DNA from 2 places in the Mycobacterium sp. Soil_C_30 genome. Region 1 is predicted to be linked to the other one. Evidence: riboswitches for the same ligand, from Rfam matches in the RefSeq annotation. Region 1 holds a riboswitch; the other holds the start of a gene.

Region 1 (15,519 bases):
GGCAGTACCCGTCACCTTCTTCGATGTTTCGTCGCACCGGCCAGGTCAGGCCGCCGTCAGCGGAGACCGCCAGTGTCATCGGCGCCCGTGGCGCTCCCCAGAATGCGGTGCGTTCGGCGGTGCTGGTCGCCACCGGGGCGGGGGCCGGCGCGGGGTTGTCGGCGATCCCGTCGTCGTCGATCTCGTCGTAGAGCGATACCCGCCGCGCGGTGGCGTCGGCGGCACTGGATTCGTTGAACACCAGGGCCAGTCGATCATCCGGGAGCACCACGAACTGGATGGAGGAGTTGTTGTTGGGCAGCTCGGTGGGCTGCGGCACCGACCAGCTCTGCCCGTCATCGGTGGAGACGCTGCGGTAGATCGAGTCGGCCCAGCGGCTGCGGAACAACGCGACCAGGGTGCCGTCGGAGAGCCGCCCGATGTTCATGTGCACGCAGCCGATGCTGTCGGGCACCTCGACTTCACTCCACGTGTGGCCACCGTCATCGGAGATCATCACCGCGCTGTAATCACGGTTGCCTGCCCACTTCTCGCCAGGAATTCGGACGCAGTAGAAGATCGGCAGCAGCAGACGGCCACCGGGCAGTGCGACCGGTGGCTGACGGATGAACACCCCGGCGGCGTCGGTGGCGGGAATCAGCGTGTGCACGTCGCCCCACGTGCGCCCGCCGTCAGAGGAGATACGCCGCTGTACCCGTGCGGTGTCCTGATTGCCGGCGTGCTGCGAGGTCCACAACAACCACACCTCGTTGTCACCATGGACGTACAACACGGGGTTCTGTTCGGAGCGGGTGTCGTCGTGGGACAGCTGCACGGGTGCGGTCCAGGTGTCCGCTCCTGCGTCCAGCCGGGAGAACCACACGCTGATGTCGGCGACACCCTCCTGGGTGCCGGAGAACCACACGCAGGCCAGGGCGCCGTCGGGAAGCACTGTGAGGTTGGCGGCGTGGTTCTGGATGTGCGGCGGCGGTAGCAACGTCTCCCGGCGGCCGTGCTGATGGTGGGGCCGCAGCACGCCGTCGGCGTGGAGGGTGGCGGTATCGGCGGTGGTGGTCATGAGTTTCCGTTCAGGGTCACTGCGGCCAGATCGTAGGAGTTGGTGGGCCGCAGGTTGATTCCGTCGATACGGGTGCGCCGTCCGAGCACCGCCTTGGGGACGAAGGACCACAGCATGGGGCAGGTGTCCCAGATGCGGCGCTGGGCATCGGCCAGCAGTGCATCACGGCGGGCGGGCTCCACCTCTTCCGAGGCCTGGGTGATGATGGCGGTGATCTCGGGGAATTGGTACCCGTGATAGGTGTCGCGGGTTTCTTCTTTCTCAGGTGTTCCGGCGTACATGCCCTGCATGATGGTCAGAGCCAGACCGGTGGGGCTCGGATATCCGTTGCCCAGGATGTCCCAGTCGCCGGCTTTGCCCTGACGCCACTGCGCGATGTCGCCGCCGGGCTCGAACTGCTGCAGCGTGGCGCCGACACCGGCGGCCGAGAGCATCTGCAGCACCGACTCCATGATGTCGGTGTCCGCGGCGAATTCGCCGCTCTCCCAGATGATCTTGACGCGCAGATCGTTGATGCCCAGGGACCTCAGCTCGGCCTTGGTGCGGTCGGGATCGTAGGTGTAGGTGCCGGTTTCGATGGCGCCGGCCAGACTCAGCGGGATGACGCCACGCGACGCGGTGGCCGAGCCCTGCATCACGTTGTCGACCAGGGACTGCCCGTCGATGGCGTACGTCAGGGCGCGGCGCACCCGGGCGTCGGCCAGCGGATGGCCCGGAGGCTTGCGGAAGTTGTAGAACAGCTGGTTGAGACGCACCCCGTCGGCGTGCTGGACGGCCACCCCGGCCAGGCCCTCGATCTGATCGGTGGAATCCGGGGTGATCGAATCGATGACATCGAGTTCACCGCTGCGCAGGGCCACCACCCGGCTGGACTCGTCGGGCATGAACCGTACCTGCACCGACTCCACGTGCGGGGCTGCGCTCCAATAGTTTTCGTTGCGCGCCAACGAATATGTGCCCGACCCGCGGTCGGATGCGGTGACGATGTAGGGGCCCGTACCCACTCCGTCGGAGAGGTCTTCGGGTTTGTTGGCCGCCGCAGGGGTGATGAGGATGTTCGACATCAGGTAGTCGAGTACCGGCACCGGTCGAACGGTGTTGAGGAAGAAGCTGGTCTGGTCGATCGGTTCGACGGTGGGCCACTCGGGGAAAAACCCCCCGACAAAGGACCCGTCGACCTGGGAGTACATCGACAACGCCGTCGCCACATCCTGCACCTGCACGGCACTGCCGTCGGAGTACCGGATGCCGGGCCGCAGGTGTACAAACCAGCGCGTCGGCTCCACCAGGCGGAACTGGTCGGCGAGCACCAGTTGAGGTTTGAGGTTCGAATCGATCTCGGTGAGCGCCTGCCGCACTGCGCGCTGAACCGTGAGCGCCGCGTCGTACTGCAACAGCTTGTTGTCCAACGTGTTCAGCGCCCGGTTCAGACCCAGGCTTACCGCATCGGGTCCCGGTCGGCCGGTCGGTGTCGCACACGACGCAATGGCCGGGGCCAGCGCCAGTCCGGCGCCGAACAGCATGCTGGAACGCAGCATCGACCTGCGGGAAAAGCGTCGATCGAGTAGCGACTCGGTCATCGTCGACCTCCGAGTTTGAGGGGTGCCGCAGTCGGGGATGCGCCGCGCTCGGCGGTCCCGCGCTTGTGACTGGTGCCACACCGAACCCTAGCCCTTCTGCGCACAACACGCAATATGCGTGCCACACCTTGCGTATTACGCGCATTGGTGTCATTGTGATTTAGACGACAACCCCGTCGCTTTCTGGCTCCGACCACAGGTCGCCGCCGCAGATCAGAAGGGTCGACGATGACCGCACAGGTATTCCTCGAGGTCGGTGACTGACGTGGCCGACCAGCTTCTTGCACCCATGCCGGCGTCGACGGCCGGCACCGCACCACGAGGTGCACTCAGCCGACTGCTGGGGCCGATGCCGCGTTACATCCTGCGTCGGCTCGGCCAGAGCCTGCTGACGGTTTTCCTCACACTGACCACCGTCTTCGTGCTGATCCGCATGGCCCCCGGCGACCCGGCCTACTCGCTGGCCGGGCCGCTGGCCAGCTCGGAGGATCTGGCCCGGATTCGCACCGACATGGGCTTGGACGAATCCGTGTTCGTCCAGTACCTCAAGTACCTGCAGGGTCTTCTGCACCTGGATCTGGGCACGTCGTATTCGTTCCAGGCCCCGGCTTTCGACGTGGTGCTGTCCCGGCTGCCCTACACGATCACCTTGGCGGTCTCGGCGATCCTGCTGACCACCCTGGTGGCCATTCCGCTCGGGGTGTGGATGGCCCGGCGCGCCGACAGCCGTCGTGAACTGGCCGCCAACGCCGTCACCATCGCCGGGCAGTCCATGCCGGACTTCTGGACCGGCCTCATGCTCATCACGGTGTTCGCCGTGCTGTTCCCGGTGCTCCCGCCGGCCGGATTCACCACCTGGTCCAGCCTGATCCTGCCGACCGTGACCATCGCCGTCCTGCAAGTCGCGCTCATCTCCCGAATGGTGCGACGCGAGATGGTCGGCGCGTTCTTGTCTCCCTACATCACCGTCGGCCGCTCGCGCGGTGTGTCGGAAACCGAGCTGATCTGGCGATACTCGTTGCGCAACTCCGCCATCCCGGTGCTCACCGCGTTGGGAACCCGCTTCGCCTCGATGCTCAACGGTGTCGTGGTCGTCGAGGTGGTGTTCGCGTGGCCCGGCGTCGGCTCGCTGGTGGTCCGCGCACTGGAGACCCGCGACTACCCCCTCATCCAGGCCACCGTCCTGGTGACGGCGGTGCTGGCCATCCTGGTCCAGCTGCTGGTCGACCTCTGTTACCCACTGCTGGACCCGCGCGTCCGGCTCGGAAAGGCACGCGGCAAATGACTACTCCCGCAACCACTGTCATCGACCCGCCGGCGCAGCCCCGCCCCTCGGCGGTCACCGCCCGTGACATCGCCCGCGCCGGCGCCACCCGCCGTCACCGCGACAGCCGGGTCAAGATCTGGGTGGGCACCATCGCCGTCCTGCTCGTCGTCGCGCCGGTGGCCTTGGCGCGGGTTCTCCCGCTGCCCTCCCCCGATGCCACCAACCTCGCCGCGCGACGGCTTCCCCCGCTGACCGACGGCCACCTGTTCGGCACCGATCAACTGGGCCGCGACCTGCTGGCCCGCGTCCTCTACGGCGGTCAGGTGTCGCTGACGATCGGCATACTGGCCGTGCTGGTGTCCGGGGTGATCGGCCTGACCCTGGGCGCGGTGGCCGGCTACCGCGGCGGCTGGATCGACACGGTCGTCAGCCGCCTGCTCGAAGCACAGCTCTCCTTGCCGCTGCTGATGATGCTGCTGCTGGTGGTCGCGCTGTTCGGTCCGTCGATCCCCGTCATCACCTTCGTCATCGCCATCGCCCAGTGGCCCGAGATCGCCCGGCTCACAAGATCTTTGACACTGGTGGAACGGGAGAAACCGTATATCGCGGCGGCGCACGTACTGGGCCTGGGACATACCGCCATCCTGACCCGCCACATCGTGCCCAACATCGTCAAGCAGGTCTCGCTGGTGGTGTTGCTGCTGTTGGCGCAGGCCGTGCTGCTGGAAAGCGCCCTGAGCTACCTGGGTGCCGGCCCGCAGCGCCCGTTTGCCACGTGGGGCCGCATCATCTCCGACGGCCAGGACTACGTCACCACCTCATGGTGGCTGGTCACGCTGCCGGGCCTGGTGATCGCCCTACTGGTGGTCGGTGTCAATCTGCTCGGCGACGGACTCCGCGACCGCGCCGGAGGCCCCAGGATCGGCCTGCTGAAGTTGTTCACGTTGCGCCGGAAGGACAAATGAGATGGGTAATCTGCTGCGCATCGACGAGTTGCAGATCGAACTGATCACCGCGGCCGGTGTCATCCGCGCCGTCGACGGGGTGACGTTCTGCATCGGCTCCGGTGAGACCGTGACGATCATCGGGGAATCCGGCTCGGGCAAATCGACCACCGCCATGGGCGTGCTGGGGCTGCTCCCCCCGGATCTCGCCGTGATGTCAGGCCGCGCCCAGTTCAAGGACATCGACATCCTGGGCAAGGACGCGGCGCTGAAAAAGGTCCGCGGCCGGCACATCGCCCTGATCCCCCAGGACCCCATGACGGCGTTGAGCCCCGTGCACACCATCGGTTCCCAGCTGCGCGACGCGATCCGCCACAGCGGCGTCACCGGCCGCGCGGCGCAGCGCACTCGCGCGGTGGAACTGCTTGACCAGGTACACATTCCGCGCCCCGCCGAACAGCTCTCGAAGTACCCACACCAACTGTCCGGTGGCATGCTGCAACGTGTCCTGATCGCCGCCGCGCTGGCAGCCGGACCCGAGCTGATCGTGGCCGACGAACCCACCAGTGCACTGGATGTCACCGTGCAGGCCAGCATCCTGGACTTGCTGCTCGAACTCCAGGAACGCACCGGTGTGGCCATGCTGCTGATCACCCACGACCTCGGAGTGGCGCGTTTGATGTCCGATCAGATCTACGTCATGAAAGACGGCCGCTTCGTCGAAGGCGGCAACGCTGAGGCACTGCTGGGCAACCCGCAGACCGCTTACTCGAAACGACTCCTCGACGCAGTTCCCCGGCTGGACGCCCGGCCCGGCATGGAGGTACCGGCATGACCGAACCCTTGTTGAGTATCGAAGACCTGGTGGTCGAATACCCCGTTCCCGGCGGGGTGTTCCGGGCACTCGACACGGTGAGCCTGAGCGTCGAGCAAGGCTCATGCCTGGCCGTCGTCGGCGAATCCGGTTGCGGGAAGTCCACACTGGCCAAAGCGATCGTGCGGCTGGTGCGGCCCTCGTCGGGCCGGATCTGCTTTGACGGCGTGGACATCGCCGGGCTCTCGGAACGAAAGCTGCGGCCTTTCCGCTCGCGCATCCAGATGGTGTTCCAAGACCCGTACGGATCGTTGGACCCGCACCTGAACGCGGTGGACATCGTCGGCGAACCGCTTCGTCTGCGCGGTGTCCGGAGCCGGCGTGACCGCGAGGCCCGCGCCGCCCAACTCATCGATCAGGTGGGGCTGCCCACCAGCGCACTGCGGCGTAAGCCGGCCGAGTTCTCCGGTGGCCAGCGCCAACGGATCGGGATCGCGCGTGCACTGGCCAGCGAACCCGACCTGCTGGTGTGCGACGAAGCCACCAGCGCGCTCGATGTGTCCGTGCAGGCGCAGGTGCTCGACCTGCTGCGCGACATCAAACGCGAGACCGGGCTGACGTATGTGTTCATCTCCCACAACCTAGGGGTGGTACGCGAGATCAGCGACACCATCGTCGTCATGCGATCGGGCGGTATCGTCGAATCCGGCTCCACCGCAGAGGTTCTCGCCCATCCACGCGAGCCCTACACCATCGCGCTGCGAGCAGCGGCGCTGGATCCCACGACCATGGTCGGAATCAAACCGCGCAACGTCGTCGCACGCATGACCACCACCCACACCGCCGTGCAAGGAGCAGCCTGATGCCCGATCTCGACTTCACCCGCCCCGCGCTGGGCACCATGACGTTTGGTGACACCGTGGCGGCCGCCGATGCCGGGAAGATGGTCGATGCCGCGTTGGCCGCCGGCATCACCCATATCGACACCGCCAACGGCTACGCCGGGGGTGAATCAGAGAAAATCCTCGCTCAGGTGCTGCGTGGTCGCCGCGACGATGTCACCATCGCCACCAAAGCCGGGATTCCGCATCCCGATGCCGACGGCAATGCACCACTGTCGCCTTTCGGCCTGCGTGCCAGCGTGGAAGGCAGCCTGCGCCGCCTCGGTATCGAGCGCGTCGACCTGTTCTATCTGCACCAGCCTGACCGCGCCACACCCTTGCGCGACACGTTGAGCACCGTGGCCCAGTTGGTGGAGGAAGGCAAGATCGGTGCCCTCGGAGTGTCCAACTACGCGGCCTGGCAGATCGCCGAGATCAACCACCTTGCTGACGAAGTCGGGGCGCCCCGGCCTCTGGTGGCCCAGCAGGTCTACAACCTCCTGGCCCGCCGCATCGAAGACGAATACGCCGAGTTCGCCGCCGTCACCGGCCTGATCACCATGGTGTACAACCCGCTGGGAGGCGGGCTCCTCACCGGCAGGCACTCTCTTGACGCCGACCCCGCCGAAGGTCGGTTCGGCGACTCCCGGCTGGCGTCGATGTACAAGCAGAGGTACTGGAACGCAGCGGTGTTCGACGCGATCGCGCAGCTGAGCACCCTGGCCGACAAGGCCGGCCTCCCGATGACCGAGTTGGCACTGCGGTGGCTGGTCAGCAAGCCGGTCGCCGGGCCGATTCTGCTCGGCGGCTCCAAGGTCAGCCATCTGGAGAACAACATCGCCGCCATCAACGCCGGACCACTCGACGACGAACTCGTTGCCCAGTGTGACGACATCGGCGTCGGCCTGCGCGGCGCCATGCCCAACTACAACCGCTAGGAAGCCCATGACTGCAAGCGAATTCGCCGAACGGCTGCGTCGCCGCGAACGCCTGATCGGTTACTGGTCGGTGCTCGACTCCCCCGTCTCGACCGAGTGGCTGGCCCACGTCGGATATGACTACATCGCCCTCGACATGCAGCACGGCCTCATCGGCTACTCGGGCATGGTCGCGGGTCTGACGGCTATCGACGCCGCCCACGGCCCTGTGGGCCTGATCCGTATCGAGGCCAACCACCCCACCCCCATTGGGCGTGCGCTCGACGCCGGTGCGGCCGGTGTCATCGTGCCCTTGGTCAACACTGCCGCCGAAGCCGCCGCGGCAGTCAATGCAGCGACCTACCCGCCCAACGGGATTCGTTCCTACGGGCCGATGCGCTCACAGTTGCGCATCGGCCCCACGCCCGCTGTCGCCGACGCCGACACCGTGGTGTTGGCCATGATCGAAACTCCCCAGGGTCTGGAGAACGTCGAGAGCATCTGTCGGACAACGGGTCTGGCCGGCGTGTACGTCGGCCCGTCAGATCTGCGCCTCGCTGTCGGCGGGACACATCCGCAGGATCCCGCTGTCGATGACGAGTTCGAATCCGCACTGCGGCGCGTCAGCGAGGCGGCGGCAGCGGCAGGGATCGCGGCCGGTATCCACACCCCTGACGGTGCGACGGCCGCTCGCCGACTGGCCGACGGTTTCACGTTCGCGTCGGTGGCCTCAGACCTCACCCATCTGAAACTCGCGGCCGCCGCGCACCTCAAAGCAGCGACGGGGGGTTGAGCCCACCCGGTGTCGAACGTGTGTTCTAATGGCTGTCGTCCGCCGGTCCCGCTCATCGCGGGCCATCTTCGACGAGAGGTACGCCGTGACGATCACTGTAGACACCCCGGCAGCAGAGGCAGCGCCCACCGCACCAGTCGCTGAGGAGACTCCGACGAAGACCCCTGCCAAACGGGGCGCCGGCAGGAAAGCCAAGACCATCGAGCTGACCCTGACCGTCACCGGCTCCGCCGACGGTGAATGGCATGCCGAACTGAAGCAGGGTTCCACCTACCTGGCCCGCAACGTCGCCGTCGCTGCGTCCGCCGTGTCCCGCGCGGCCAGGGAACTGCACGAAGACCTCTCCACCCCGATCGATGCCGTGATCGAAGAGGCACGCTCGCAACAGGCCGCGAAGGTCGCGGCATTGGAGGCCGAGCTCGAAGCGGCGCGCAGGGTACTGGCGGATTTGGACTGAGGCTTGTGGAAACTGCACGCCCGTCGGCGTCGAGCATGACTCGGACCTCGCGCCACCAGGTTGTAGGGCGGGCGGGGCTCGAACCCGCTGCCTGGCCACGCTCAGCTCCCTCATCAAGGGAGTGTCAAGGATCAACCGACACAACTGTCAGGCATCACCCGAAACAGAAACGACCAGCATCAACCGAAGCAATACACGGCCTTTGTAGGGCGGGCGGGGCTCGAACCCGCGACCAAGGGATTATGAGTCCCCGGCTCTAACCAACTGAGCTACCGCCCCGTGGCGCGTCTGCGCGGCCGCTATCTTCGCACGCGGCCACGCAGCCCTGCCAAACGGATCCGCGAGGCGCGCCGCCGTTGACCTCGATGCGTCTGATTGATACTGCGGCCACGTCCGGACGTGACCCCGCCAAACACCGGCGTCACCGCAGTCTCAAACCAGAGTCAGTTCACGCGGGTAGATATCGACGTCGAAGGCTTCCACGCCAGCGCACCGACCACCAGCCCGACGAACGGAATGGCCGCCAGGATGGTGCTCAGAGTGACGCTGCCACCGGTGACGAGCGTGAAGTTCGACAGCACCAGCCACAGGCTGCCCAGCAAGCCGAGCACGGCCACGGCGGGCGCGATGCGCGTCTGGAACACGCCGGACACCCGGTCCCGGTTACGCAGGAAGAACGCCAGCACCGCGATCGAGGTGGTGAGCATCAGGATCACCATGCCGACGGTGGCCACGCCGGCCATCGAGCCGAATACGCCGACCAGCGGGTCGATACCCAGCACCGCGAGGATCCCGACGATGATGGCCGCCGTCACGGTCTGCACCAGCGACGAGAACGCCGGCGAGTCATGTGACTCGTGCACCGCGGCCAGCCGCTGCGGGAACAGGCCCTTGCGCGCCAGCACGAACTGATACCGCGCGATCACGTTGTGGAACGACAGCACGCAGGCGAACAGGCTGGTCAGCAGCAGCACGTTCACGATGTCGCGGCCGATGGTCCCCAGCATCGAGGCAGTGGTGTCCAGCAGCATGTTGCCCTCGCCGTCGAGGGTCTGATTCGCCACGGCCGTCACGTTGTCGGGCCCGATCGCGACCACGAACGCCCACACGGTGATGGCGTAGAACAGGCCGATGATGATGACGGCGGCGTAGGTGGCAATCGGGATGGTGCGCTCGGGGTCACGCGCCTCGTCTCGGAACACCGCGGTGGCTTCGAAGCCGATGAACCCGGTGAGGGCGAACAGGATGGCGATGCCGATGGTGCCCTGGGTGAACACGGCCGGATCGAAGGAGGCGAAGGTGATGCCGGACGGGCCCGGGTTGGCCACCATCACCAGGTCGAGCACCACGACGATGCCGATCTCGAGCGCCAGTGCCACGCCGAGCACCTTGGCGCTCAGTTCGATGTGCCGGTAACCGAGTACGGCGACGATCGCGAGGATCACGAAAGAGTAGACCGGCCAAGGGATTACGGGTCCGTTGTAGAAGGCGACCGTATCGCTGATGGCCCAGCCGATGTAGCCGTAGATGCCGATCTGGATGGCGGTGTACGCGATCAGCGCCACCACCGCGACGCCCTTACCCATCCGTTCGCCGAGCCCGACGGTGACGTAGGAGAAGAAGGCCCCGGCTTCGGGCACGTAGGGCGTCATCGTCACGAACCCGACGGAGAACACCAGCAGCACCAGCGCGGCGATGGCGAAGCCGACGGGGGCGCCGGCGCCATTGCCCAGCCCCATGGCCAGCGGCATGTTGCCGCCGATCACCGTCAGCGGGGCGGCCGCGGCCACGACCATGAAGACGATGCCGATGGGGCCGAGATGCCCGGTGAGGCGCCGCCCTTCGGTCTGGGTGGGTGCGTTCATCAGTTCTCCTGAAATAGTGCGGTGAGCAGGGTGTGGTCGATGGCGTGCGCGGTGTATCCGCGGTGGCCGGTCAGGGTTTCAGCAGCGACGAGGGTGTTGACGATCGCTTCTTCGGTGGCCTCGATGGTCAGGTCGAACAGTCGGGTCATCAACTGCGGAACCACCATTCGCACGGGGACCTCGCGCTGGGCGACCGCGACGTCTTCGTCCCAGGCGTAGGGCGGGATGCCGCGGTTACCGGTGGAGAACGCCAGCATCAGATCGCCGCTGTACTGCTCGCCTGTGCCGCCGACGCGACCGACGGCCAGCGATGCGCGCTGCGCCAGCCGCTGGCACTGATGGGGCAACAGCGGGGCGTCGGTGGCGACGATGACGATGATCGACCCCGATCCCGGCTCGAACCGGGCCGGGTAATCGGGCAGCGGCACCTGTTCGGCGCCGATCCGGGCGCCGACGGGTACACCGTTGATCTGCAGGCGTTCGCGCCGGCCGTGGTTGGCCTGCACGAGGACGCCCACGGTGTAGTCGCCGAAGGTGCGCGAGGCGGTGCCGATGCCACCTTTGAAGCCGTGGCAGATCATGCCGGTGCCGCCGCCGACATTGCCTTCGGCCACCGCGCCGCCCGATGCCGACGCCAGCGCGGCGCGCACATGCTCCGGCCGGACATGGAAGCCGTTGATGTCGTTGAGGAGTCCGTCGTAGGTCTCCCCCACCACCGGCAGCGACCAGTACACGCCGTCACCGCGAACCCGCACCTGCTCGGCCACCAACTCGTCGCGCACCACGCCGACGCTGTGGGTGTTGGTCAGGCCGATGGCGGTGGTGAGCTCGCCGGACTCCCGGATCCACTCCAGGCCGGTCAGCTCGCCGCTGCCGTTGAGACGGTGCGAACCGGCAAATACCGGTTCGGTCCAGATGTCGTAATGCGGGATGACGACGGTGACGCCGGTGTTGATTCCGTCGCCCTGCACGGTGGTGTGTCCGACCCGGACACCCCCCACGTCGGTGATGGCGTTGTACGGTCCGGTTGGATGTTCACCGATGACCACGCCGAGATCTCTGGCACGCATGGTTTTCTCTTCGTTCAAGAGTTATTTTCCTAATTGGAAAAGAACTATGCGCCCGGGTGAGCAGTCACGCAACAGGAACGGCAAAATTGGTCCGAATCCGCGAGAGGAGCCCAGCAGTGGCGAGGCCGAACCGGCAGGTAGAGCGACGTGCCGAAATCATGGACGCAGCGATCGCCCTGATCGAGCGCTACGACCTGGCCACGCTCAAGCTCGCCGACGTCGCCGCCGAACTGGGGCTGACCACCAACGCGGTGCGCTACTACTTCAAGGACATGCCCCAGCTGCTCAGTGAGCTGGCGCTGCGCTCCGACGTCCGGTTCTTCGACGAGCGGCTCGAACTCGGTCGCCGCGCCCGCGACATCCACCACCAACTGGCGCTGACCATCGCCGCGGGACTGCCGAGCGGACCCGAGGACGCCGAGTGGCGAGCGATCTGGCGCGCCGTGCTGGCGGCCGGGTTCGAACTCGACCAGCGCCGGGACGTCCAGGGCATCTACCACCGGCAGGTGGACCTCTACACCGACCTCCTCAACGACGGCGCCGAGGCCGGGGCATTCACGCTCCGCTCCCCTGCCCGCGACATCGGGATGACGCTGATGTCGATGGAGGACTACTTCGGCTACCGCATCGTGGCGCGCGACCCCGAGATCAGCCGCAGCACCGCCCTGCGGCTGATGCGCCAGTACGCGGAGTTGGCGACCGGGACCAAGCTGCCCGACACAGTGTGAGGCCGGCGTCGCCCCGCCACGCCCAGTAGCGCCCCGCTGAGCACCGACTGCTCTACCGGGGTTCCGCAGTCATGAGTGCCGATCGTTTGGTGGGATCGCGCCCGGGTACCCGCGCGCCATGCTGAGAAACGCTGTGGGGGAAGGCCTCGTCGCCGGTGCGGCCGGGGTGGCGGTGATGACGGTCGGGGAAAAGCTCGAGCAGCGGATCACGGGCCGGCCGAACTCGCATGTGCCTGCCCGCACGCTCGAGCGCCTCACCGGGATGTCCGAACAACCCGGGCAGCAGCCGCTGGTGCGGAACTGGGCCATGCATTACGGGCAGGGCATCCTGCTCGGGGTGCTGCGGGCGGTCATGTCGGAGGTCGGGTTACGCGGCCCACTGGCGTCGGCGAAATTCGCCGTGGTGCGGCTTACCAATGACCAAATCCTGGAGAACGCCACAGGTGTCGGCGCGCCACCACAGACCTGGCCGCGCAAAGAACTTCTCATCGATGTGTTGCACAAGGCGATCTATGCGTTCGTCACCGGCGCCGTCACCGACATGCTCGCCGCCCGCCGCGGCCCTGGCCCGGGGCAGCGACACGCGGCCCGCCTACCGGGTCGCCACTCGGATGTGGGTCCCGTCCCGTGACAAAGCCGGCGCAGCCCGGTACGTTACCCCCGTCACAATTGAAAAGCCGTTGACGCGTGGCGGGAGAACCTCGAACACCGAGGCGCCGAAGGAGCAACATCCTCCCCGGGAATCTCTCAGGCCCCAGTACCGTTGCGCGAAGGCAACTCTGGAGACAGGCAATCCGAATTGCCTGACCGAAGGTGTACGGCGCTGAGTGCGCCAGATCTCTCAGGTATCAGGACAGAGCGGGGAGTTCCACATCGCCACGGCACCTGCCGAGGCGACCGAACCGGGGGCCGCCTTGTCGACACCGACCTTGTCCACACCCAGATGCACGTCGCTGGACAGCTATGACCGTCAACTGCTGGAGTTCGCAATGGCATGGACGCCGTACGGAGGTCCTCCCGACGACGTCACCTTCCTCGAATTCGGCACGACGCCGGCCGGCGTCGACGCGCAGTTCCGCGCCCTCGTCGCTGCGCACGGCGACCGGATCACGCAGCTGACCCGGGCTGACCGTGCGCTCGTCGTCTCGGCCGTCGCCGCGCTCGCCCGGAGGCAGTGACCTTGACCATCACGCCCAGCTGGCCTACCGTGGACTCAGCATTGATATATCAACTGTCGATCAACAAGCCGAGGACGGTGACCGCATGACGATCAGTGTGTTCGAGCTGTTCTCGATTGGCATCGGCCCATCGAGTTCGCACACCGTGGGACCCATGCGCGCCGCCGCGCGGTTCCTCTCCGATCTGCACACCCTCGGCGCCTTCGACGACGTCCGGGACATCCGTGTCGACCTGTACGGCTCGCTGGCCGCCACCGGAGCGGGTCACGGCACCATGACCGCTGTCCTGCTGGGGCTGGAAGGACTTCTGCCGGAAGAGATCAGTACCGAGCAGATGGAGCGCCGGGTCGACGCCATGCGCGCCACCGGCCGGATCAACTTCGGCGGGGCCCGCGAAATCGCGCTCACCGAGGGTGATTTCATTCTCCGGCCGCTGACCATGTTGCCGTTCCACCCCAACGGGATGACCATCACCGCGCTGGGGCCCGGTGGCACCGAACTGCACCGGGAGACGTACTTCTCGGTGGGCGGCGGGTTCGTCGTCACCGAGGCCGAGAGCCGCGAACCCGCCACCGTCGCAGCCACGTCGGCACACGGTTTCGGCTCGGCCAAGGAGCTGCTGGAACTGTGCCACCAAAAGCGTTGCAGCGTCAGCGAGCTGATGCTCGAGATCGAAAGCGCCAGCAGAAGTGAGGCCGAGATCCGCCGGCGGCTGCTGCACATCCGCGACGTGATGGTGGAATGCGAACAACGCGGTATCGCCCGCGACGGCTTGCTGCCGGGCGCACTGCGGGTCCGCCGCCGCGCCAAGGACTGGTATGAACGCCTCAGCGAGGAAGACCCGCAACGGCTTCCGGAGTTCGCCGAGGACTGGGTGAACCTGGTAGCACTGGCCGTCAACGAGGAGAACGCCTCCGGCGGGCGCATCGTCACCGCGCCCACCAACGGCGCGGCCGGTATCGTCCCGGCGGTGCTGCACTACGCCATGCACTACACCCCCGCGGGCAGGAAGGACAGCGACGAGACCACGGTGCGCTTCCTGCTCGCCGCCGGCGCCATCGGCTCGCTCTACAAGGAACGTGCGTCCATCTCCGGGGCCGAGGTCGGCTGCCAGGGCGAGGTGGGCTCGGCGGCATCGATGGCGGCGGCGGGCCTGGCCGAAATCCTGGGCGGCACACCCGAACAGGTGGAGAACGCCGCGGAAATCGCCATGGAGCACAGCCTCGGCCTGACCTGTGATCCGATCGAGGGCCTGGTCCAGATTCCCTGCATCGAGCGCAACGCCATCTCAGCGGGCAAAGCCATCAACGCCGCACGCATGGCGCTGCGCGGCGACGGCACCCACCGGGTGAGCCTCGACCAGGTGATCGAGACCATGCGCACCACCGGCGCGGACATGAGCTCCAAGTACAAGGAGACCAGCACCGGCGGCCTGGCCGTCAATGTGCCGGTGAACTTCATCGAGTGCTGACGCGCCGCCAATTCTGAACCCCACAACCCAAAAGCAACCGCGCTTCGGTAAGAGGGCATTGGCCTCGTACCAAGCACCAGCGTGCCGAACGAGGACCAGAATTGACACCCTGGCGACCGCCGGTCAGGGCGTAAACTCAACACCACCAGGAAAGGCGACGAGATCCACTTCGTCCATCCCAACGGTGAATGAGTCCGTCGAACCTATACACCAGCAACGAGCAAACGCACGCTGGACAACCTGCGCTGGGAAATTCCCGTCCCATTTGGTTCCTGAACCGTCTTGGGCGAAGTAGTAGTACCAACGGGTGCCCGTAGGGTTGGCGCGGTCTGCACTTTGCCCGCTCGCGAGGTTGATCCAACCCAGAACTTCCCACGGATCACCACACTCTGCCTGGCATTCGTGTCGAGCGCGGCCGTAGGCAACAGAGATAGACCTGCCGGTCGAGTTCGTGAATCGAACTGCGGTGACGGCGCGGGGCGTCGCCACGGCGGCTG
Region 2 (15,519 bases), on a different contig from region 1:
GGTGGCCTTGTCGCGGCGGATGTGCTGCTCGCGGGTCTGCAGCGACAACCGGTACGCCGGAGCGCCGTCGGCATCCACCGAGACCCCGACCAGCCGGCCCGGCAGCTGGCGGGCCTGCTTGGTGGCCACGGCGAGGTAACCGGCATGCGGGCCGCCGAATCCCATCGGCACGCCGAAGCGCTGCGCACTGCCGAACGCCACGTCGGCACCGATCTCTCCGGGCGGAGCCACCAGCGTCATGGCCAGCAGATCGGCACCCAGGGCCACCAGCGCGCCGCGTTCGTGGGCCTGCTTGATCAACGCGGACCAGTCGGTGATGCGTCCGCTGGCGCCGGGCAGTTGCGCGATGACGCCGAAGAAATCACCCTCGGGCAGACCCTCGCGCAGGTCAGCGGTGACGATCTCGATGTTGAGCGGCCGCGCCCGGGTGGCCAGCACGGCAGCGGTCTGCGGGAAGACGTCGACGTCGACGGCCAGGCGGGTCGCCTTGCCGCGAGCGGCGCGCTGCATCAGCGTCATCGCCTCGGCCGCGGCGGTGGCCTCGTCGAGCATCGAGGCATTGGCGATGTCGAGTCCGGTGAGGTCGGCGACCATGGTCTGGAAGTTCAGCAGCGCTTCGAGGCGGCCCTGGCTGATCTCCGGTTGGTACGGCGTGTAGGCCGTGTACCAGGCCGGGTTCTCCATGATGTTGCGCAGCAAGACCGGCGGGGTGAGCGTGTCGTAGTAGCCCTGCCCGATCATCGAGACCGCGACGGTGTTGGCGTCGGCCATGGCGCGCAGCTGGGCCAGGGCCTCGTGCTCGGACACCGCGGGCGGCAGCTTGTCGAGACCCGGCGCCACCCCGTCGGCGTCCAGTGCGTCGAGGATGCCGGCCGGAAGCGCCTTGGCCGCAAGCTCGTCGAGGGATTGCACACCGATGACACTGAGCATGGTGTCGATATCGGCGGCGCCGGGGCCGATGTGCCGATCGGCGAATTTCGGGGCGCTGTCGTTGAACAGCGCGTCATCGGAGAGGGCCAACACGAACTCCTAGGCAGCAGGACGAACTATCGCGTCCTCCCCCTCTGTCGTCGACCCGAACCGGGCTGCCTGAGAGATTCGGCCGATCAGGCCTTTCCCCATGGGCGGGTGCGCGCACCGCTTTCCAGAGGCATCGTGGTCTGACGCGGTCCGGGGGCCTGAGAGGTTGACGGAGAGGTGTTGCTCCTTCGGCGTCTGTGGCTGGCGGTCACAGAACTCTCCCGCGAGAGGGCGATGCAACTGCGATACTACCGCCCGGCGAGATCGAGCGCCGTCCATGCCAGTGCGGTGGCACCGTCGCGCAGTGCGGCCTCCGCCTGCGGCCCCACCGCGGCGTCGGCGAACTCACGTTGATGGTTGACCGCGGGCAGGGAACCGATGCCCAGATACGGGTGGATGGCGCGCACCACCTGCGACACATTGCCCATGTCGGTCGACGCCGACGCCATGGCCCCCGCCCCTTCCGGCGGCTCGACGCTCATATCCCGACCCAGCGCGGCCGCGTTCGCGACGAACAGGTCCAGGATCTCGTCGTCGGTGCGGAATTCCGAGTAGGGCGCGGACTCCAACTCGATGTCGAGATCACAGCCACTGCCCAGGGCACCGGCCTGGAAGCAGGCGCGGATCCGCTTCTCGATGCCGGTCAGCTCGGCGAGTGTGCGGGCACGGACATACCAGCGGCCTGACGCCGAGTCGGGGATGGCGTTGGGCGCCGACCCCGCTGAGGTCACCACCCCGTGGACCCGCACCGTCGCCGGCAGCTGCTGGCGCAGCAGGCCGATCGCCACCTGCGCCACGGTGAACGCATCGGCAGCGTTGACCCCCAGATGCGGATAGGCCCCCGCGTGGGCGCTGACACCCCGATACGTGACACGCCAGTGCGCCACCGCCATCGGCTCGGCCCGCGGGGCGTCAACCGGCCCCGGATGAATCATCAGCGCGGCGTCCAGGCCGTCGAACTCACCGGCCTCCAGCATCACGATCTTGCCGCCGCCGCCCTCTTCGGCCGGCGTGCCCAGGACGTGCACGGTGAGGCCCTGGCCGCGGTCGGCCTCCTGCACCATCAGCGCCGCCCCGATGGCCGACGCGGCGATCAGGTTGTGCCCGCAGGCGTGGCCGAGCCCGGGCAGCGCGTCGTATTCGGCCACGAAAGCGACGTGCAACGGGCCGGTGCCGGCGCGAGCGTGAAACGCGGTGTCGAGTCCCCCGGCGCGGTGGTCGACGCGGAAACCGCGATCGGCCAGCAGCCCGGTCAGCATCCGGTGCGCCCGCACCTCGTGCCACGCCAGTTCGGGGTCGGCATGCAGGGCGGTACTGACCCCGCGCACCAGCTCCCAGTTGCGCCGCAGGTGATCGCCGGCGGCCGCCTTGGGCTCAGAGATCACCGGGGACCCCGAAACTGGGCGCAGCCGACGGGTCCAGGGCACGCCGCACGTAGTCGTCGCGCTGGGGTTCCCAGACCTCCCACAGTTCGGCCAGCCGGGTGTAGGGATCTTCGTCCCAGTCCACGCGCAGGGTGGTCTCCGGCCAAGCGACCTCCCGATAGACCAACAGGCCCGCGGAATACACCGGACCCTCCTCTCCGCCGGCGGTCAGCGCGGCGTTGAGCCCGGCCAACAGGCGGGCTTCGAACTCGTCGGCCCCCGAGGTCTCGTAGCCACGGATCAGCTCGGTGATGGTCGCCGGCCCGGCAAGCATGTTGCCGGCCGCCACCACGCCGTCACCGGCCACGTGGTGATGCACACCGAGCGCCCCGGCCCCGCTGTAGGCCGCGGTGCGCCCGGCCGCGTCGAGCACGGTCAACTGCCGGTAGTCGCGCAAAGCGTGGTCGGCCACCACAGCGGTCATCGCGGCCTGCGGCTCGGCGCCTTCGGCGAGCCGGTCCAGCAGCTGCCCACCCAGCCGGGGATCGGTGACGTTCTGGCTGGCGGCGGCGCCCAGGCCCGGGCGAATGTTGAGGCACCGGGACGCCACCGCCGGCGAGGACGAGGCGATGATCATGCCGAACGCTCCGGTGTCGCGGTCCAGCGCCGCCATCGAGAACGTCATGACGCCCCCTGCTTCACGGCGATCACGTCCACCTCGACCAGCCACTCGGGCCGGGCCAGCGCACTGACCACCACCCCGGTCGACACCGGGTGCACCCCCTCGAGCCAGCGTCCTACCACGCGGTACACGCTCTCCCGATATCGCGGATCGACAAGGTAGATCGTCACTTTGACGATGTCGGCGACAGAAGAGTCCGCCTCGTCGAGCAGCGCGGCGATGTTGGACATCGCCTGCTCGGTCTGGGCGGCCACGTCGCCGACACCGACGTTGCGCCCGGTGTCGAGATCCTGCCCGATCTGCCCGCGCAGATAGATGGTGTCGCCGGCGACGACGGCCTGGCACAGGTCATTGTCGAGATTCTGTTCGGGGTAGGTGTCCTTGGTGTTGAACGGACGGATCCGCCGGTGGGTCATGCGCCGCCCACCCGGTCGGACAGCTCGGCAGCGGACCTGACCAGATCGAGTGCGTTGTCGTAGTCGAAGTTGCGGTACACGGCTTGGTAATGGGCGAACGGCGGCGCCTGGGCGAACAGTTGGAAGGTCAGCCGGTGACCGGCGTAATCGCTGTTGAGCAGATCCCGGGCGAATGCCAGCAGCTTGCGCCGATCGTCGGCCTGCCAGTCATCGTTGATCGAGTAGAACTTCTCCAGCCAGGGGCTTGCACCGGGGTGGGCGAACGTGGCCGAGTCCGGCGTGATGCAGATCTGCCCCCCACAGAGTTCGCGGGCGAGGTGGATCATCTGCGGCAGCTGCGTCTGAGCCCAGACCCGCCCCGCATACAGCAGCGACTGGTTGGGCATCAGCAGACCGCCGGGACTGGTCTCGGCGGTGGCGATGGAGGCCGTCAGGTGCGCCTCGATACCCTCGCGGTAGCACGCCAACATCGCCAGCTTCTCCTGTACGGCGGGGTTCTTGTCCAATCCCGTCTGCCGGACGTTGAACAGGGCAGCACCGATCATCAGGTCCGCGAACCGGATCGAGCGGTGGACGTAGGGCAGCGCGCTGTAGCGGTGCAGGCAGCTGCGCACGAACGTCGCTGCCCTGGTGTGCCGGTAGAACAGGATGTCGTCCCACGGGATGAGTACATTGTCGAAGATCACCAGGGACTCCACCTCATCCACCCGGTTCGACAGTGGATAGTCCGCCGCATCGCGGCGGCCGGCAAAACCGGTGCGGCAGATGAACTTCAGATTGGGCGCATTGAGGTCGGCGATGAAACCGACGGCGTAATCGGAGAGCTTGTCATCGCCCCAGTTGGCGATGGTGGGCTTGGTGTAGGCCTGGGTCGCGTACGGCGCGGCGGTCTCGTATTTGGCGCCTCGGACGATGATGCCTTCGTCGGTTTCGCGGACGACGTGCAGCAGCATGTCGGGATCCTGGTCCTGCGGGCGCTTCGACCGATCACCTTTGGGGTCGGTGTTGGCCGAGATGTGGAACGGGTCCCCGGTGGCGGCTTTCTGGACGTGGCGGCGGATGTTCTCGGCGAAACGTGGATCCACTTCGTTGAGCACATCCTGGCCGTCGTAGAGCGCCCACATCTCGCCGACGGTCTCGTCGCCGACGCGGGTGACCACGCCGCGCACCTCGTCGAGCACGAGATCGATAGCCGCACGCTTGTCGTGCCAGTCTTGTTGTGTCAGAGGCAGCTTGTTCGCGACCGCGTTGCGCTCACCGTTGTCGTCGACATAGGTCATGACCTCCTGGCTGGCCGCTTCGTGAGCCAGATCGTAGATGCGAGACCGGATGTCGATGATCGGGGCGAACATCGGATGCTTGGTGACATCGTGCACCTGCTCGCCGTCGATGTAGATTTCGCGCCCGGTGTTGATGCTGTCCCGGTACTCCTCGCCGGTCTTGATCATCTGCGATGTCCTTCCGTGTGGTGCGCCGCCAGGGCGCGGTAGTTGCCGCGAAGGTGCAGCAGCGGTTCGGCGTCGGTGTGCACAACGTGGCGCACCTGACCGAGATACAGGTGATGCGAGCCCACAGCCGTGACACTGTGCAGCTCACATTCGAAGGCGGCCACGCTGGCGGTGAAGACCGGCAGGCCGTTGAGACCGTCACGCCACTCTTCGTCGAGAAACGTGAACGCGGGGCGACCGGGATGCTGACGCCCGGCGAAACTGTCTGCGGCGCCGCGCTGCTCGTAGCCGAGCAACGAGACATTGAACGCACCTGTGGAGCGGATCGCCGCATTGATGGGGCTGCGCCGGTTGATGCAGACGCCGAGAACCGCCGGCTCGTCGGACACTCTGCTCACCGCGGAAACCGTCTGCCCCCACCGGGCCTCCTGTGCGCAGGTGGTGACGATGGTGACCGGAGTGGCAGCGCAGCTGATCGCACGGATGTAGTCCTGCGCAGCGGCCGATGTCATAGCGGATTTCATTGTGGTCCCTCGCAATTCGAGTTCATGACGGTCATCGCGGAAGCTCGGCGTCGAATCCGCACCTTCCATGCTGGCTTCCGTGGCCATATCAAGCAAAGAGTTGATTATGCTGCGTTGCATCGGATTTCGAGATGTAACCCGGCATGGTGACCACGACCTTGCCTGACCGTTCCGGCGCGGCGAATCTGTGGTGCGCAGAGACTATCTGGTCGAAATCGAACGTCTGGTCCAGCACGGGCGTCACCGTTCCCGCCCTCAGCAACGGCAATACCTCGGCTTCCACGGATCGACATATCGCGGCTCGGCTGTCGTCGGACAGCCGGCCCAGGCTCGACGAGGAGATCTCCGTCCCCCCGGACATCAGGGCTGCCAGGTCCACCACCGCGTCGGTTCCCGATGCCACCCCGACGATGACGAGCCGGCCCAACGGCGCCAGCGCCGCGAGATTGTCGCCGACCGCGGCGGCTCCCTGATTGTCCAGGATCAGATCGACGCCACCGGGTGCGATCTCCCGGAGCACGTCGAAGACGTCCTCGGAGCCGTAGTCGATCACACGGCGACAACCGAGTTCGGTGCACAACGCGCTCTTCACCGGCCCCCGGGCTGTTCCGATCACCTCGGCACCGAGCGCCCTGGCCAACTGTACGGCCATCGAGCCGACCCCGCCTGCGGCGCCGTGGATCAGCACGCGCTCCCCTCGCCGGATCCGCCCCCGGTGCACCAGGTTCCACCACGCCGTGGCCGCTGCTTCGAGGAAGGCGCCGGCGACGGCCAGGTCGAGATCGTCGGGTACGACGACGCACGCACCCGCGGGCACGGCCACGTACTCGGCATAGGACCCCGCCCGGGTCAACGCTGCGACGCGGTCGCCGGGTTTGACCGTCTGCACCCGGGCTCCGACGCATACCACGGTTCCGGCGCACTCCAGGCCGGGGACACCGCCGGACGGCGCCGGCATGATCCCCCGCGTTTGCAGGACCTCGGCGTTGTTGACCCCGACGGCGCCCACGGCCACCAGCACCTCTTCGGGGCCCGGTTGCGGGACCGGGATCTCGGCGATGCTCAGCGAGCGTGGGCCGTCGGCACCCCGCAGCAGGGCAGCGCGCATCACCGTGGCACCACACTGTGGTGGAACTCCACGATGACGCGGGCGAATTCGGCCGCGCACGTTTCAGGACTGGCGATGTCGCCGTCAACCAGGACGTGTTCGGCGGCCTGCGGGAACGCCGCGAGAATGGCACCGCGACGGGGGAATGCCCGCGGGTCGCGGGCCGATGCCAGGCACAGCACCGGACCCGGGTAGCGGCCCACGCCGTCTTCGGACCGGTACGCGGCGACGGCGGCGTGACCACGATCCGGATCGGCGTGCGACAGGACATCCCGCACATACCGTGCCTGGACACCAGGGTCCGGCACTGCCAAGTACTCCCGGCGACGCCGCCACAGCTGCGCCAGATGGTCTCCGTCGTCCCGGGCGGCAATGGCATTGAAGGGCGGCGCCGTCCGGCGCCTGGTCCGCTCGGCGTCGTCGATGAACGGGGTGGAGGACAACACCAGCGAGGTCACCCGATGCGGCGCCGAGACCGCGAGGTCATAGGCGACCAGTCCGCCGAAGTGGTGCCCCACCACATGTGCCGACGGCACCGCGAGCGCGTCGAGAATCTCCAGCACCGCGGCAGCTGTGGCTTCTATGGTGTTGAGCGGCAACGCCTGCGATGCACCGTAGCCGGGAAGGTCCGGCATCACGATGCGGTAACCGTCGATCTGTTCGGCCACCGCCCGGAACTCGTCCCAACTGCGCGGTGTCTGGTGCAGCAGCACCAGACAGGGGCTGTCCCGGTCCGACTCCGGCGTCACGACGACGTGCATTCGCCCCGAAGGTGTTTCGATGTATCCGGGGATCGGCTCGGCGCCGCTCACGTGGCCTCCAATACGTGTCAGTGGTCTGACTCGATCCAAGCCGTCCGGAGCTACCGGAGCAAACAGTGAGATTCGTTGTTGTCCATCGGATTATCCGATGCAGAGCATCGCAGAATGCGATCGTCGCAAAGCCCGACTTTCAGCGTTCTCTCGCCACGACGGCACGGCAGCGCTCAGCAAATACACTGGCCCGCTTGCTCATACGCACTGCCTGCAGGCCCGCCACCACCACCCGCAGTGGCCGCACCTCGTCAGCGATCGGCACGGCCCGCACCAGGCCGCCCGCATAGGTGGTGTCGGTGGCAGGACGTTGATGCAGCAAACTGTAACCGTGGTCCATGGCGACCATCGCGCGCACCGTCTCGTAGCTGCTCGACCGATACTGCACGTTGGGCTGCATCCCGCGCTCGGTGAACACACCGGTGAAATAGTCGCGACTGTAGGGCAGATCGACCAGAATCATCGGCTCGTTCACCAGATCGGCCAACCGGACGCTCGCGGCCCCGGCGAGCCGATGCGAAGCGGGAAGTGCTGCGTAAGGGCGGATCTCGGCCAGCACGTCACGCTGGATCCCGTCGCCGAGGGCAAGGTCGTAAGTCAAGGCCACCTCGGCCCGGCCGGATTCCAGGTACTCCCCTACTTCGCCCGCGACGGCTTCGGTGACCTGGATCTCCAAGGCTGGGTGGTCTGCTTTCAGCCCGGCCAGGATGGACGGCAGGTAGAAGGGCGCGATCGGACTGAAGCACACCACGTGCAGGGGACCCCAGAACGTCTGGGCGTCACCGGCTATCGACTCCAGGGACTCGGCCAGCGCGGTCAGCGTCTGGCGTGCACGCAACAACAGCTCCTTGCCGGACGCAGTGAGGATCAACCCCTTGGCATGCCGCCGGATGAACAGCTGGACGCCGAGTTCCCGCTCCAGGTGCGCGACGGCCGAGGACACCGCCGACTGCGCGACGAACAGGTCCTCGGCCGCCCGCGTCATGCTCTCGCGCTCGGCGACCCGGATGAAGTAGCGCAGCTGGGTCAGCGAGATACCGCGGAGTTGATCGACACCGGTCACGACTCACTCCCCCAGCACCGACGGCAGCCAGGTGGCCAGCGACGGCACGAGGATCACCAGGATCAGCACCGCGATGGTGGCCAGCAGGAACGGGGTGTTGGCCCGCAAAACCCGCCATGCGTCGACCTTGGCGATCTTGGCTGCCACCACCAATGACATCGCCACCGGCGGCGTGACCTGCCCCACGATGACGGTGAGCACGATGATGACACCGAAGTACACCGGGTCGATCCCGACGGCCAGCATGGTCGGCAGCATCACCGGCATGATCACCGGAATCAGGGGGTCGAACAACATGCCGGCCAGGATCGCCACCACGGTGAGCACCACGACATACCCGAGCTGGGCGTCTCCGGGAACGATGGCGGTGGCGAAATCGGTGAGCGCTTTTGGCAGACCGGCCATCGCCAGCACTGCTCCCAGAGCCACGGACACCCCGACGATGAGCATCACCTCACCGGTCAGCACCGCGGCTTCGACCAGGCACCGGTAGAGCCGGCGCCCACCCAGCGAGCGGAACACCACGGCGGAGACGACGATGGCATACACCACCGCGAAGGCGCCGGATTCGGTGGGTGTGAACACACCGAGGGTCAGTCCCATGACCACCAGCAGCGGCACACCGAAGGCCAGGAGCGCGCCACGGAAGGTGCGCCAGACCTCGCGCCAGCTGAACGGGATCTTCTCACCCCAGCCGTTGCGTCGGGCCTGCACCGCCACCACCACCATCAGCACGACGGTGAGGATGATGCCGGGGATGATGCCCGCCAGGAACAGCGCACCCAATGAGGTGCCCGTGGCCGCCGCGTAGAGGATCATCGGCGACGACGGTGGGATCAACGGTCCGATCCCCGAGGACGAGGCCGTCACCGCTGCCGCGTAAGGCCCGGGGTATCCGTGCTTCTTCATCTGCGGGATCAACGTCGATCCGGTGCCCGCGAGGTCGGCGACCGAAGTCCCGACCATCCCACCGAAGAACAGGCTGGTCGACACGTCCACCTGCGCAAGGCCTCCGGGCAGCGAACCGAAAATGGCTCGCGCGAAAGCGAACACCCGCTCGGCGACACCACCGGCGTTCATCACCACGCCGGCGAGGATGAACAACGGCATCGCCAGCAGCACGAAGCTGCTCATCCCGTCGGTGACCTGCTGGGGGTACTGCAGCATCCACGAGCCACCCAGTGTGGCGTAGACCGCCACGCCGCTGGCCATCGCGATGATCAGCGGCGTGCCCAACAGCAGAAGGCCGACGATGACCGCCAGGGTCAGGGTCAGGATCACGATTCTTCCTCGTCGAGCTGACGCAGGATCGCCGCACGGCAACCCGGCAATTGGAACAGCACGATGACGGCTGCCACCGTCGCACCCACCGGCAGCGCTGCGAGGAAGAAACCCTTGGGCAACCGTAGGTACGGGCTCGGGTCGCCACCGAACTTGGTCACGTACTGGTAAGCGAACCAGGCCAGGTGCAGCAGCACTGCCGCGGTCAGCAGATCGGTGCACAACCGCAGCCACACCTGCACCCGGACGGGCAAACGCCCGACGAACGCCCGGATCTCGATCGACTCGCGACGGCGCACACCTAGGGTGAACCCGAGCATCGTCAGCCACAGCATCAACCCGGTGACCAGTTCTTCGGTCCAGCCCAGTGGGGAGTTGAAGGCAAACCGCAACATGGCGTTGGCGAAGAGGATCAGTGTGATCGCCGCCAGCAGCGCGGCGCACAACACCTCCAGGACCCGGTCGATCAGCTTCTGGCTGCCGGGGTTCGGATCGACACCGAACGTGGAGTCCAACTGCATCTCCACGTCGGCCGGCCCGGCAAGGGGGTGGGTCTGCTTGTCGGCTGTCACCCGTCGACTCCCACGCGGGTGTCGACCAGTGTCCCGAACCCGGGCCGGGCGGCGTCGACACCAACGATCTCGAGGGCGTACCAGAACGACGCCTGTACCGCGCTGATGACCGGCTTGCCGAGTTCGGCCTCCAGCGCGGCGATGGCACCGACGCTGGCGAAGTTGGTGCAACTGATGAACACCGCACTGGCCTCGTCGGTGTCGGTGTCCACCGCGAGGTCATAGACCTGTTCCAGAGGAACCTCCGCCAGTTCGTGGTCACTGGTGATGCCGAGTCCGACGCTCGCGACCACCGGATGCCCGTTCTCGCCGAAGAACCGGGTGGCCCGGTCGATGACTTCCTGCCGGTACGGGGTGATCAGGCTGATCGGGCCTGCACCGACGGCCGCGAGCGCGGCGATGCTCGCGGTCGAGGTGGTGGTGCACCGTCCGGAGAGCCCGCTCCACTGCTCGAGATGCCCGATGAGCATGCGGTCCCATTCGCTACCGTGCAGGAAGGACGCACTGGTGCCGCCGAAGACCAGCACGTCCAGCGGCGCCTGGGCCACCAGTTCGACAGCGGTGCGCAGTTCCGGCGAGCGCATCATCGCATCGATCCCGTCCACCGTGACGCTCGGCAGAGTCACTCTGCTGGTGTGGATGGTCGCCGCCGGTGTTGCCATGGCATACATCTCGGCTTCCATGAGGGTGCTCGAGGCCATGTACACCAGACCGATTCGGGTGGCAGTGTTCAGCGCGCCCAGTGGGAGCAGCGGCCGGTTCCGGTGTGGTGCGGCGGTCACTTGGTGTACTCGGCCAGGACGCGCTCGGCGAAACCGTTGGGGATCTCGGCGGCGATCTCTTCCCGCACCCCGGCCACCGTGTTGCTGAGCTGCTCGATATCGGCCTCGTTGACCTGTACGCCGGCGCCTTCGAACTTGCCCAGTAGCTGGTTGTCGGCTTCGATGCCGGCGTTGCGGCTGGTTTCGGCGGCGGCGGTCGCGGCTTTCTCCAGACCCTGCTGGACCTCGGGGCTCAGGCCCTGCCAGCTGTCCTCGTTGATGGTCAGGTACACCGGGCTGTAGATGTGCGCGGTCAGTGAGAGGTAGCGCTGTTTCTCATAGAACGAGAACGCGTCGATGACCTTCAGCGGGTTCTCTTCGCCGTCGAGCACACCCTGGTCGAGAGCCAAATAGGTTTCGCCGATGTCGATCTGGGTGGGAGCGGCACCCAGGGCTTCGAACAGCGCCACCCTGGCCGGGTTGCCCGGCACCCGGATCTTCAGCCCGGCCAGGTCGTTCGAGGTGACGATCGGGCGAGTGTTGTTGGTGATGTGCCGGAAGCCGTTTTCGCCGAAGCCGAGCACCCGGGCTCCGACGGACTGCACCAGCGATTCGCTGAGTTCGTCACCGTAGGGGCCGTCGAGGAACTCCACCACCGTGTCCCGGTCGGTGAACAGGAACGGCATGTCCATGATGCTGAACGTCGGATCCAGATTGGCCACCGAACCGCTGACCGCGGCGATGTCGATGGCCCCGGCGCGCAGCCCCTGCAGCACCGCCTCCTCGTCTCCGATCGCGCCACCGGACTGCACCGTGACCGCTACGGAGTCTCCCAGCGCGTTTTCCACCTCGTCGGCGAACGCCAACAACATGTCGGCCAGCGGGTCGCCCGCGCTGGTTTCCACAGCCAGAACGAGTTCTGTTGTACCCGAGGTATTTTCGCTGGTACTGGAGCAAGAAGACAGGGCGAGGGACGCGGCCAGGCCACACATCGCGATCACCTTGGGTAGTGACTTCATCGTTATTCCTTCCACGCGGCCAACAGGTTTCGGTTGCGGCTCGACATCGAGGCTGGCTTCGTCGCCAGCGCGATGGAGTCAAGGTTCCGAGGTACCGCTGCACCGCGTCAAACAGTCAAAAGCGACCGTCTGCATCTGTCAAACAGATGCTCCGTAACGTGAAATTAACTGCAGCAGTGGATACTTCGACGTGACACGAACGAAACGTGGCTGCGGTTGACTACATCGTTTTGAGTTCTCGCACCCAGGCTGCATCGCCCGTGGTGGCCGCGCGTGCACGCTGCCCGATCGTGCACTCGACCCGCCCAGACGACGGCAGTGTGACCAGTGTCACGGCGGGCCACTCTGCCGGCACTGTGTCCAACGCCATTCCCGGTGCCCTGTCCGCGGCAACAAAAAAGGGCCGCCGTGGCGACCCTTCTCGTGATGCGCTCCGCGTTACCCGATCTTGCGGTCGCGGCTCTTGCGCCGCGATGCCAGCTCGTCCTCGGGTGCGGCGATGGACTCGCCGCCGTCGGCCCGCTCGCCCGGGAAATCGGCGATGGCTCCGGTGAGTTCCCGCATGGCACCGGACACGGCGATACCGAACACGCCCTGGCCGCCCTGCAGCAGATCGACCACCTCTTCGGCGGACGTGCACTCGTAGACGGTGGTGCCGTCGGAGAACAGTGTGATGTTGGCCAGATCCTGCACACCGCGCTGGCGCAGGTGATCCACCGCCACCCGGATGTTGTGCAGCGAGATACCGGTGTCGAGCAGTCGCTTGACGATCTTGAGGACCAGGATGTCCTTGAAGGAGTACAGCCGCTGACTGCCCGACCCGGCGGCGCCGCGGATGGACGGCACAACCAGGGAGGTCCGGGCCCAGTAGTCGAGCTGTCGGTAGGTGATACCGGCGATCTGGCAGGCGCTGGGCCCGCGGTAGCCGATCAGTGCGTCGGGTACCGAGTCATCCGGGAACAGTCCGGCTTGCACAGGTTCGGTGACCACCGGCTCCTGGCCCGCCGAGTCGTTGGTGGCTCCGGAGGTCTTCCCGGAAGCCAACAAGTCCAACTGCTCCTGACGTGGCTGCTCGCCCACGTGTGATTCCTCTCGCCGATCGGTCTCGTCGTCAGCTGCCGTTTCCGGCTGCATCGCCCGAGCACGAGTGCTCTGAGCATACGCTTCCCGGCAGATCCCCGATGCCATCTGGGAGCCTGTCGTTGCGACCCAGTATGGCGCGGTTCGCGTGTCCCTCCGATGTTCTCCCGGGCGTGTCGAACCCGAACGACCAGTTGAGACGCATCCGTGACCAGTCCGCAGTCGGAACGATTCCCGCGCGGGGCAAAAGCCCCGCGGAGAGGCTCACGTGGCCTTGAAATCGTCCGGCGAGACGCTGTCGAGGAACTCTTTGAACTTCTCGACCTCATCCTCACGCACCGCGCCGGTGGCCTCCTCGTCGTTCTCGTCGGGGATGAGCAGGCCCGCCTCCGCGAGCACCGCCTCCTCGACGTAGATCGGCACACCCACCCGCAATGCGATGGCCACCGAATCCGACGGCCGCGCAGAGACCTTGATGTCGCGGTCGAAGATCAGGTCGGCGTAGAACGTGCCTTCCTGCAGGTCGACGATCCGCACCTCTTTGAGTGAATGACCGAGGGCGGCAATGACATCACGGAACAGGTCGTGAGTCATGGGTCGCTGCGGCTCCACGCCCTGCTGTTCCAGGGCGATGGCGGCCGCTTCCGGCTGCCCGATCCAGATGGGAAGGTACCGGTCACCATTGGCCTCGCGCAGCAACAGCACCGGCTGGTTCTGAGGCTGCTCGACGCGAATGCCGACCACACGCACTTCACCCATTTTGTGTCTGCCCTCCGCACCGCTCTGCTGCCCGACGCTGCCAGTCTCGGAACCTCTACCGGACCCGGTTTCGACCCTGATTCTGAGCACCAACCCGTCCCACGGAGTCTAGCCCTCAGCGGTTGAGAACGTCGCGTACAGCCGACTTCACCAACGACGTGTGCAAGGTGATCGCCAGGGCCGCGACCTCACGGGCCAGGTCGTCGGCGCGATCACGCGCGCCCGCCTTGTCGGCTTTGACCAGAGGCCCCGCGATCTGGGCGATCAAATCGGACTGCCGGTCGGCCGCCGAGCGGAAAGCCCGCAGGTGGCGGGGTTCCACACCGTAGTCGGCCAGCGCACATGCGCACTGCAGGATCGGCACCGAATGCTCGTCGAAGAAGCCGGCCCGTCCCGTACTGATCACGCCGGCCTTCAGCAATGCCGACAGCATCTCCTCGGCGTCATGCGCGGGCAGACCGGACTGTTCGATCACGTCTTCCCGGGACAGCCGTACCTTGGCCGGCGACACCGCGGCCGGGGCTTCGGCCGCGCCGGCGGCCGACACCAACCGCGGCACCCCGTACGGCGATCCGCTGTCCGGGAGTGCGCCGTCGGGCTGAGCGTCCAATTGCGCCTTGATGACCTTCAGCGGCAGGTACTGGTCGCGCTGCGCGGTCAGGATGAACCGCAGCCGCGCGCAGTCGTATGCCGTGAACCTTCGATACCCCGAGGCCGTTCGCCCAGGCGTCACCAGCCCCTCGGCTTCCAAGAACCGGATCTTGGAGATGGTGACGTCCGGGAAATCGGGCCGCAGCGAGTCCAGCACCGCGCCGATCGACATCCCGGCGAATGCCGGAGTATCGGGTGCGGTCACTAGCTGCCGGGTCCCCCGTCTTCACCCTTGGGCCCGGTCAGGAAGACGAGCCTGAACTTGCCGATCTGCACCTCGTCGCCGTTGGCCAGGACCGCCGAGTCGACGGGCTCGCGGTTGACGTAGGTGCCGTTGAGGCTGCCGACGTCGACCACCTGGAACTCGCCGTTCTCCAGCCGGAACTCGGCATGGCGGCGGCTGACGGTCACGTCATCGAGAAAGATGTCGCTATCGGGATGGCGCCCGGCAGACGTGCTGGCCTGATCCAGCAGGAAGCGCGAACCCGCGTTGGGTCCACGCTTGACGACCAGCAGCGCGGAACCTACCGGCAGCCCTTCGACTCCCGATACGGCACCTTCGCTGCCAGTGGCCGCAGGCGCATCCAGTTCGTTGAGGAAATCGGCCCGGAAGACCGACGTCGTCTCGACTGTCACCTCATCAGACACTTGGTCAGCCCCCGAGTTGCTGTCCTTGTCCGTCACACGCTGCTCCTCACTGGCTGCTTGTGGCGATAAACGCCGGTCGACTGTGCTGCCCACCGCCGCGATGTCGACGTTACCGCGCCATCGGCATGATTGTGCCCACCACGGCAGGAAACACGGCTGGCAGGCACCCTAACAACACCTCACTCGGTGAGTGTGGCGCGGTACGCCTCTGCGTCGAGAAGAGCCCCGAAACCGGCCTCCAGCTCGCCGGGTGCGGCCTGCAGTTCGAGCAGCCAGCCTGCGCCGTACGGATCGGAGTTCACCAGGTCAGG

The links. Region 1 has a riboswitch for glycine ahead of AC3A6P_RS01240 (hypothetical protein). Riboswitches for the same ligand answer to the same signal wherever they lie in the genome.
Region 2: linked by a shared signal. The riboswitch ahead of gcvP (aminomethyl-transferring glycine dehydrogenase) and the one ahead of AC3A6P_RS01240 (hypothetical protein) in region 1 are both predicted to bind glycine.

What each region holds. Positions count from the first base shown of each region.
Region 1 is NZ_JBDGJH010000001.1:280,581-296,099, reverse strand. Features, by position in the region: gene AC3A6P_RS01310 (sialidase family protein) at 1-1,057, opposite strand, end outside; gene AC3A6P_RS01305 (ABC transporter substrate-binding protein) at 1,054-2,637, opposite strand; gene AC3A6P_RS01300 (ABC transporter permease) at 2,903-3,922, shown strand; gene AC3A6P_RS01295 (ABC transporter permease) at 3,919-4,869, shown strand; gene AC3A6P_RS01290 (ABC transporter ATP-binding protein) at 4,871-5,683, shown strand; gene AC3A6P_RS01285 (ATP-binding cassette domain-containing protein) at 5,680-6,525, shown strand; gene AC3A6P_RS01280 (aldo/keto reductase) at 6,525-7,481, shown strand; gene AC3A6P_RS01275 (HpcH/HpaI aldolase family protein) at 7,489-8,253, shown strand; gene AC3A6P_RS01270 (DUF6319 family protein) at 8,339-8,710, shown strand; tRNA gene AC3A6P_RS01265 (tRNA-Ile) at 8,916-8,989, opposite strand; gene AC3A6P_RS01260 (APC family permease) at 9,154-10,575, opposite strand; gene AC3A6P_RS01255 (DmpA family aminopeptidase) at 10,575-11,645, opposite strand; gene AC3A6P_RS01250 (TetR family transcriptional regulator) at 11,804-12,373, shown strand; gene AC3A6P_RS01245 (hypothetical protein) at 12,492-13,004, shown strand; glycine riboswitch at 13,055-13,146, shown strand; glycine riboswitch at 13,148-13,239, shown strand; gene AC3A6P_RS01240 (hypothetical protein) at 13,201-13,551, shown strand; gene AC3A6P_RS01235 (L-serine ammonia-lyase) at 13,637-15,022, shown strand; gene AC3A6P_RS01230 (hypothetical protein) at 15,146-15,519, opposite strand, start outside.
Region 2 is NZ_JBDGJH010000018.1:126,271-141,789, reverse strand. Features, by position in the region: gene gcvP (aminomethyl-transferring glycine dehydrogenase) at 1-999, opposite strand, end outside; glycine riboswitch at 1,055-1,156, opposite strand; glycine riboswitch at 1,157-1,254, opposite strand; gene AC3A6P_RS26985 (M20 family metallopeptidase) at 1,269-2,405, opposite strand; gene AC3A6P_RS26980 (DUF1028 domain-containing protein) at 2,395-3,069, opposite strand; gene AC3A6P_RS26975 (RidA family protein) at 3,066-3,482, opposite strand; gene AC3A6P_RS26970 (4-hydroxyphenylacetate 3-hydroxylase family protein) at 3,479-4,930, opposite strand; gene AC3A6P_RS26965 (flavin reductase family protein) at 4,927-5,442, opposite strand; gene AC3A6P_RS26960 (zinc-binding dehydrogenase) at 5,543-6,562, opposite strand; gene AC3A6P_RS26955 (alpha/beta fold hydrolase) at 6,562-7,374, opposite strand; gene AC3A6P_RS26950 (LysR family transcriptional regulator) at 7,514-8,437, opposite strand; gene AC3A6P_RS26945 (TRAP transporter large permease) at 8,441-9,718, opposite strand; gene AC3A6P_RS26940 (TRAP transporter small permease) at 9,715-10,290, opposite strand; gene AC3A6P_RS26935 (maleate cis-trans isomerase family protein) at 10,287-11,072, opposite strand; gene AC3A6P_RS26930 (TRAP transporter substrate-binding protein) at 11,069-11,956, opposite strand; gene AC3A6P_RS26925 (MerR family transcriptional regulator) at 12,509-13,150, opposite strand; gene AC3A6P_RS26920 (bifunctional nuclease family protein) at 13,415-13,909, opposite strand; gene ftsR (transcriptional regulator FtsR) at 14,025-14,765, opposite strand; gene garA (glycogen accumulation regulator GarA) at 14,765-15,244, opposite strand; gene gcvH (glycine cleavage system protein GcvH) at 15,388-15,519, opposite strand, start outside.